Regions from separate parts of the Flexivirga lutea genome, predicted to be linked through region 2. Evidence: riboswitches for the same ligand, from Rfam matches in the RefSeq annotation. Region 2 holds a riboswitch; the other holds the start of a gene.
The links. Region 2 has a riboswitch for cyclic di-AMP ahead of ACYVBN_RS06795 (C40 family peptidase). Riboswitches for the same ligand answer to the same signal wherever they lie in the genome.
Positions count from the first base shown of each region.

Region 1: linked by a shared signal. The riboswitch ahead of ACYVBN_RS03440 (transglycosylase family protein) and the one ahead of ACYVBN_RS06795 (C40 family peptidase) in region 2 are both predicted to bind cyclic di-AMP.

Region 1 covers NZ_BAAGZB010000001.1:708,051-712,256, forward strand. The annotation lists gene ACYVBN_RS03435 (ribonuclease J) at 1-992, shown strand, start outside; gene ACYVBN_RS03440 (transglycosylase family protein) at 1,321-2,028, opposite strand; cyclic di-AMP (ydaO/yuaA leader) riboswitch at 2,033-2,170, opposite strand; gene ACYVBN_RS03445 (endonuclease/exonuclease/phosphatase family protein) at 2,464-3,540, shown strand; gene ACYVBN_RS03450 (aminotransferase class V-fold PLP-dependent enzyme) at 3,518-4,206, opposite strand, start outside.
Region 2 covers NZ_BAAGZB010000002.1:77,554-81,759, reverse strand. The annotation lists gene pdxH (pyridoxamine 5'-phosphate oxidase) at 1-517, shown strand, start outside; gene ACYVBN_RS06800 (metal-dependent transcriptional regulator) at 1,214-1,903, shown strand; cyclic di-AMP (ydaO/yuaA leader) riboswitch at 2,138-2,297, shown strand; gene ACYVBN_RS06795 (C40 family peptidase) at 2,298-3,095, shown strand; gene ACYVBN_RS06790 (DUF6918 family protein) at 3,189-3,623, shown strand; gene ACYVBN_RS06785 (dienelactone hydrolase family protein) at 3,690-4,206, shown strand, end outside.

The DNA.
Region 1 (4,206 bases), on a different contig from region 2:
AGCGCCGGATCATCGTCGCGTGCTTCTCCTCGCACGTGCACCGCGTGCAGCAGGTGCTCGACGCCGCGGCGACCCATGGCCGGAAGGTGGCGTTCGTGGGCCGGTCGATGCTGCGCAACATGGGCATCGCGGCCGACCTGGGCTACCTGCACGTGCCCGACGGCGTCCTGGTCGACCTGAAGAAGATCGACAACTTCGCCGACAACCAGATCGTGCTCGTCTCGACCGGGTCACAGGGCGAGCCGATGGCAGCGCTGTCCCGGATGGCGAACGGCGACCACAACACCATCGACATCGGCACCGGCGACACCGTGCTGATGGCGTCCTCCCTCATCCCGGGCAACGAGAACGCCGTCTACCGGGTCATCAACGGCCTGATGCGACGCGGCGCCAGCGTCATACACAAGGGCAACGCGTTGGTCCACGTCTCGGGCCACGCCAGCGCCGGCGAGTTGCTCTACTGCTACAACATCGTCCGGCCCCGCAACGTCATGCCGATCCACGGCGAATGGCGGCACCTGGTCGCCAACGGCGAGCTCGCCGTCGCCACCGGAGTGCCCGCCGAACGCGTGCTGCTCGCCGAGGACGGCGTCGTGGTCGACCTGGTCGACGGCCGCGCGCGCATCGTGGGCGCCGTGCCCTGCGGCTACGTGTATGTCGACGGCTCCCTCGTCGGGACCACCGACGAGACGATGCTGAAGGACCGCCGCATCCTGCGCGACGAGGGCTTCGTGACGATCATCGTGGTGCGCGACGCCGACACCGGCAAGATCGTCAGTGGCCCGGAGATCCAGACCCGCGGCTTCGCCGAGGACGACGACGTCTTCGACAAGGTGCGCCCCAAGCTGGAGGCGGCCTTGGAGGAGGCCCGCCAGAAGGGCATCAGCGACACCTACCAGCTGCAGCAGGTCATCCGGCGCGCCGTGGGCGGTTTCGTCGGAGGCAAGCTGCGCCGGCGCCCGATGATCATCCCGATCGTCATCGACGCGTAGGTCACACCGAGCTCGCCGCTACTGTCGCGAGTTTCTCGCTCGAATCGGCCGCTTTCGGCGAGAAACTCGCGACAGTAGTGACTTAGTCGCGCTGGGTGGTGGCTCTTCGGAACTCCGGCTCGGCGGCGGCGTCGGCGTTCGTCATACGTCCGCCATCGCCGAGAGAGCAGTTGTCGTCGTGATGACGCGCTCATGACGACAACAACTCATCTCTCGATGAGACAGCGACGGGGTCGACAGACGACGAAGGCCCCGGTCCACATGACGTGGACCGGGGCCTTCGGGTTGATCATCACCGCACGGGGACGGTGATCATCAGCTGATCAGATCAAGCCGGCAGGTTGAGGTGCTGGCCGACGAAGATCAGGTTGGGGTCGTTCACGGTGCCCTTGTTGGCCGCGAACAGCGCCTGCCAGCCACCCTTGACGTGGTAGCTCTGTGCGAGCTTGCTCAGGGTGTCGCCGGACTTCACGGTGAAGGTCTTGCCCGAGAGGGCGACCTTCGGCGCGGAGTCGACCTTCTTCGGCGCGGAGTAGGACTTCGTCGGAGCCTGGGCGCGCTCGGCGGAACGCGACACCTTCGGAGCCGTGTAGGTCTTCTTCGGCGCGGTGTAGGTCTTCTGCGGTGCGGCCTGGGGAGCCGGCGCCGGGTTGACGTTCGGCGAGCCGCCGCCACGGGTCAGACCCGCGCGCACGGAGCAGACCGGCCAGGCGCCGGGACCCTGTGAGGCGAGCACCTTCTCGGCGATCGTGATCTGGGCCGACTTGCTCGCCAGGTTGGCGTTGGAGGCGTAGGCGCCACCGCCGAAGGCGATCCAGGTCGAGTGGGTGAACTGCAGGCCACCGTAGAAACCGTTGCCGGTGTTGATGGCCCAGTTGCCACCGCTCTCACAAGCGGCGACGCGGTCCCAGGTGGAGACCGACGCGGCGTGAGCGTCACCAGCGGTGGCGACGCCGGCGGCGGCGAGGGCTGCGGCGGCGGCAACCCCGATGCCGACGACGCGGGTCTTGCTGTTGAGGTTCTTGCTGAGGTTCATTGATTCCTCTCCTGACGTGCGCATACGGGGTTAGCTGTCGGGTCGGGCTGTCAGGTGCCCGGCAGGTTGTCGGCCTGCTCTCACCCCAAGACCGCGTCGCGGCCGAAATGGGTTCCCCATCCTCGTTGTGCCTCCGGGACCATCCCGGATCGTGGTGGCCGCTCAACGAGGTTGTGCGCAGCGGACCACAGGCAAATGGCGGAGTCGTGCCGGGTTGCACTCTCCGTCGATGGATGTTGCTTCGCCAGGGGGACGAAATTTCAACCACCGATCGTCGAAGGTACGTGGTCGCGAGGAGATTTCCAAGTCGAACCGTGACCATTTCGTGACTTTTTTGAGAAGTGTCGCCGGAGTCACACGCATCGTGTTGCTTGCATCACTCCAGTCCCAGTGGTAACAGCACGGGGTATGTCGCGGGTGGGTGACAATGCCGGGGTGTCACATTCGGGCCCTGCCGCCGCTGCGCCGACCCGCCGGACCTGGCGTTCGGGCCGGCGTGGGCGCCGGCATCCGGACCGGCATCGCACCCGGCGACGGGAGGCACACACGGTCGGGTGGTGGGCGCTCGCCGCGGTCCAGGTGCTCGTCGCGGCCGGCGTGTTCGTTCGCTGGCTGGACGTCACCTGGCTCGTGCCGCTGGTCCAGGCGCTGTTCCCGCTCTTCGGCGCGGCCGCGGTCGTCCTGTTCGTCCTGACGACGGCTCTGCGGCACCGCTGGCTGGCCCTCGTGGCGCTGCTGGTCGCCATACCTCCTGTCGGCCTCGGGCTGCTCTCGCTGCGCAGCGACACGGTGGCGGCGAGTGCACACGACGAGGTCGTCATGACCATCAACCTCGAATTCGGCCACGGCGACCCGGCACAGGTCGTGGCAGCGGCACGCAACCAGCACGTCGACACGCTGGTGCTGGAGGAGTGCACGGCACCGGAACTCGCGGCGCTGCGGCGCCACGGGCTCGACGATGTCTTGCCGCACCAGGCGGGTCGGGCCGCGCCGGGCATCCGGGGGACCGTGGTGCGCAGCGTCCACCGGCTCGCGCCCGTCGCCGAACATCCGGGCGGCCGGTTCCCCAGCAGCCCCGACGTGCGGGTGACGACGGCGGCCGGCGACTTCCGACTCCGGGCGGTGCACACGCCGGCCCCGCTGCCGGACATCGTCGACGACTGGCACGCGGCGCTCCGCGCCCTGTCCGTATGGCGCAACGCGCTGCCCGACGATCAGCCGCTCGTGCTGGCCGGGGACTTCAACGCCTCGTCCGCGATGCCGGCGTTCCGCGAGCTGGCCGACGGCCTCACCGACAGCAGCCGGGCCACCGGGTCCGGATGGCGGCGGACCTGGCCGCACAACAGACGGGTGCCGCCGTTCATCCAGCTGGACCACGTGCTCACGCGCGGTTTCGGGGTGGTCTCCGACGGCACGGTGACCATCGCCGGCACCGACCACCTGGGCTACTGGGCGCGACTGCGGGTGGATCGGCCACGCAGCACGCCGGCTACCAGGGCAGCGGCTCGCTGACGTCCCGCGGGTCGGCAGGAGCGGACCACCCCTCGTCGGTGTGGACGTAGGACAGGGACGGCCCGTGCTCGACCAGCTGGCGCACGGCGGCGACGAGCCGGTCGACGTGTTCGCCGGTCGTGGCCAGCCCGAGGCTGGCGCGCACCGCGGTCGCGTCCGCGCCGACCACGGCGTCGCACAGCAGGTGGGCGCAGAACCGGCCGTCGCGCACGGCGATGGCGTGCTCGTCGGCCAGCACCTGCGAGACCAGCGACGGGTCGTAGCCGTCGATCGTGAAGGTGACCACGCCCACATTGGGCCGGTCGCCGAGCACCTGCACGATGCGGACGCCGTCGATCGCGGCCAGCCCGCCGTGCAGTCGCGCGTAGAGGTGCGCCTCGTGCGCCTCGACCGTGGCCCGGTGACTGCGCAGCGTGGCGCAGGACGCTGCGATCGCGATGGCGCCCACGGCGTTGGGCGTGCCGCCCTCGTGGCGCGCCGGGCCGGTCTGCCAGCGGGTGTGGTCGTGCGCCACCCGCGCCGTCGCTCCGCCGGCGGGCAGGTAGGGCTCGGCGGCGTCCAGCCAGTCGCTGCGGCCCGCGAGCACACCGGCGCCGTACGGGGCGTAGAGCTTGTGGCCGGAGAAGGCGACCCAGTCGATGTCGAGGGCAGTGAGGTCGATGCTCA
Region 2 (4,206 bases):
CGACGCCGAGGGCCAGCCGCACGTGCGCACCGTGCTGATGCGCTACCTCGGCGCTGACGGTCCGGGCTTCTACACCAATTACACCAGCCGCAAAGGCCTTGACCTGCAAGCTGATCCGAAGATCGCCGCGGCGTTGACCTGGCCGCCGATGTTCCGGGCCATCCGCTTCGTCGGTGTTGCCGAGAAGATGTCGGTCGAGCGATCGACGCACTATTTCCGCAGCCGGCCGTACGGATCGCGCATCGGCGCCTGGGCCTCGGAGCAGTCGCAGCCGGCCGCCGGCCGCGCCCAGCTCGAGGCGGCCGTGGCGTCATACGAACAGAAGTGGCCGGACACCGGCAGCCCGGAGGACGTCCCGCTGCCCGACTTCTGGGGCGGGTATGTCGTGCGCTGCGAGGAGGTGGAGTTCTGGGCCGGCCGCAGCAGCCGACTGCACGACCGGCTCGTCTTCGTGCGCACCTGCGATGGCGACCTCGCCGACGCGAACAGTTGGGAAATCGAGCGCCGTCAGCCCTAGGCGACGGGCAAGACCAGTCAACTGCACGAGAAGCGGACGCCGGCGGGTGAGGAGTCGAGCAAGAAGACACGGGACAGCCCGTGGGCTGCCGGTGGAACCGGCAAGCGCGATGGACGAGATCGCGCGCCCACGGGCCGCGGTGGCTGCGTTGGAGTAGCTACCGAACGTCCGTTCCGTCGGCACACCGGAGGTGGCCGGCGACGAATACGAAGGTTGCGCTAGCGCGCAACCACCTCACGCGTCCTTTGAGAAATCACTCTTGGACCACCTCCTTTCTCGTGTGCTCCCACGCTAGGACGAGGGCCGGGTGGGAAGCAACAGATTTAGTCGGCTGTCCTGGCTCCCCCTTCGGCCGGCGGGCCGAGCGCGGCCGGGACCGACGCCGAGAGCAGACGCGGAGAGCAAGAACGGCTGGCGCCCAGGGGAGGTGCGCCAGCCGTCCGAGCTGCACCTTGCGGTGTGCTCACCCCGCCCGTGAAAACGAACGGTTCGGGAGGCCGCGGGTCAGGGGGGAGGAGCCCCACGGCTTCCAAGAAGAAGAACGTAGCGTGAGCGGGAAGGATTCCCGAACTTATTGAGCGAAAAGTCGACCGAAATTTCTTCGTGACGGGTTGTGGGCAGCGGCGGCGATCCCGCGACGGGGGCGTGGCGGGAGGCTGGCGTGCACCTGTCGGCCCGTAGTGGCAGGCTTGTGCCGTGAGCGAGCTGATCGACACCACCGAGATGTATCTCCGCACGATCTTCGACCTGGAGGAAGAAGGCATCGTGCCGCTGCGCGCGCGCATCGCGGAGCGTCTGGGGCACTCGGGTCCCACCGTGTCCCAGACGGTGGCCCGCATGGAGCGCGACGGGCTGCTGACGCTGGCCGGTGACCGGCATCTGGAGCTCACCGAGCACGGCCGGACGCTCGCCACCCGGGTGATGCGCAAGCATCGGCTCGCCGAGCGGCTGCTGGTCGACGTCATCGGTGTGGAGCTCGAATACGCGCACGACGAGGCCTGCCGGTGGGAGCACGTCATGAGCGAGCGGGTCGAGCGCAAGATCCTGGCGATGCTCCGCGAACGACACATCTCGCCCTACGGCAACCCCATCCCGGGCCTGGAGGAGCTGGGTGAGGAGGGCACGCGTGTGCAGTTCCGCGACGGCGTGCGCCCGATGACGGAGGTCGGCACCGAGCAGCCGGCCAGCTTCGTGGTCCGCCGCGTCGGTGAGCCGGCCCAGGCCGACCAGGATGCCTTGAGCGTGCTCACCGCGGGCGGCATCACCCCGGACGCCAAGGTCGAGGTGCGCCTCGAGGGTGATCGGGTCCTGGTGCGCGCCGAGGAGGGTGACGCCGTGTCGCTACCCCGCGACGTCGCCATGCACGTCTTCGTCGACGCCGACTGACTGACCCGACCGACTGACCCCGGCTGACTGACCCCGGCTGACACCCGGGGACTGACTGACGCCATGGGCTGATTCGGCGTCCTTGCAACGATCCTCGCAGACCACCAGAACTTTCTTTGACCAGTTCGTGACCTCACTGTGACTTTCCGTCCGGGGTTGTGTACCGTTTTCCCCGGCCCGCCACTCGGCGGGTTCCCGTGAGGCAACGCCGAGTCCTGCCAGCTGATCGGGTGCAACGAATTTCCGCCAGGCAGGAGCGGGGGACCCATTCCGGGTGGCGCAAGCCGCCCTCGGGGCGAAGTTTCGGTGCAGCACCACGGGGCTGCCGCACCGGAGCCGGGTATCTCCAGCCCGAGCCCGACAGCTCACCTCGTAGGCGACGGAGAGGTGTTCTGTGTCCATTCTTGGTCCGCGCGGTCGTCACCGCGCCCCGGGCAAGCTGACGACGACTTTCAACTCCACCGCTCGCGTGTCGGCCACCGTCGCCGTCGCCGGTGGTCTGGTCGCTTCGATCGCCGCACCGCAGGCCGCGTCTGCCACGACCGGTGTCGCGTCGATCACCGGCTCCAGCTCGGTCGATTTCGCCGCCCAGGCTTCCCGCGCTCAGGCGTTGGCCAACCCGCTGCAGGCCACCAAGGCCGAGTCGCAGCTGAGCGCCGTGCCGGCGCAGGCGCAGCTGGCTGCCCCGGTCGCCGCCAAGCGCTATGAGGCTCCCAAGCCGGTGGTGCGCACGCGCACCGCCTCGGTGTCGCGCAGCGCCACCCGCCCTGACCGCTCGGCTCAGCCGGCGCCGGCGAGCAACCCGGTCAGCGCCCCGGTGAGCAACCCGGTCACGACGCCGGCCCCGCCGGCCGCCACCGGTGGCATCGTCGGCATCGCCGAGCGGTATGTCGGTGCGCCCTACGTCTACGGCGGCGCCAGCCCGGCCGGCTTCGACTGCTCGGGCTTCACGTCCTACGTCTACGGTCAGGTCGGCAAGTCGCTCCCGCGCACTGCCACCGCGCAGATGCAGATGGCGACCCGGGTGAGCACGCCGCAGCCGGGAGACCTGATCTTCTTCGGCAACGGCAGCTACGCCTACCACGTGGCGATCTATGTCGGCAACGGCATGATGATCGACGCCAACCACCCCGGTGGTTCCGTCGGCGTCCGCCCGATCTACAGCGGTGTGTCCGGCTACGGCCGCATCTGAGCTGTCACACCACTCGTTCGAACCCGTCGCACTTCGTGGGTGCGGCGGGTTCGTGCATTCCCGCACCAAACGCGCTCCCCGAAAGGCCGCACCATGTCATTGTCCGAAACGCTGCTCGCCGCTGACCGTCGTCCGCAGGTCGTTGCCGATCTGGTTGCGGTGATCGACGCGGAGGTGAAGGACAAGAAGGGTCTCACCGGGGTCGCGATCAAGGGTGGGTATGCCGCCGTGCGCAAGGTGAGTCCGACGATCGCGGCCGATGCGACCGATCGCATGCTGCCCGAGGTCGCTTCGGCCCTGCAGCCGTTCTGGGACGACTTCGCCGGGGCGGGCGATTTCGGGCAGTACCTCGCCGGCCGTGGCGACGAGGCCGCCGATGCACTGCTGGCGGTCACCGACGCGCGGGCCGAGGCGACCGAGCGGGAGCCGTTGAAGCGTGCTTACAAGGGGCTGCGCGGCAAGGCCAAGGACAACGTCGAGCAGGCCCTGCCGCGACTCGGGAGGGTCGTGCAGCAGCACGCGTCCTGAGTCGTGCAGCAGCACGCGTCCTGAGTCGTGCGGGGACGCTCAAGGTCCTTCTGATAGACCATGAATATGTCTGACTCATTGCACGCCACGACCGTGCGTCTCACCGGCGCCGACGGCGCCGAGATCGAGGCCTACCTGGCGACACCGGACGGCGACACCCGCCGTGGCGGTGTCGTGGTCATCCATCATCTGCCCGGTTACGACCGGGCGACCAAGGAGATGGTCCGCCGCTTCGCGGAGTTGGGGTATGACGCCCTGTGTCCCAATCTGTATTCGCGGCAGGCTCCGGGAGCGGAGCCGTCCGACGCTGCCGCGGCGGTGCGGGCGGCGGGCGGCATACCGGACGAGCAGCTGGTCGGCGACGTGGAGGCGGCGGCGGCATACCTGCGCGGATTGCCGCACGCGAACGGCAAGGTCGGCGTGATCGGCCACTGCTCGGGCGGGCGGCACGCAGTCCTCGCGGCGTGCCGGGTGGACCTGGACGCGGCGGTGGACTGTTACGGCGCCTTCGTGACCGGCACCCCTGGCGCGGACTACCCGCTCGACGTCACGAACCTGGTGCCGCTGCTGCCGCAGCTGCGGG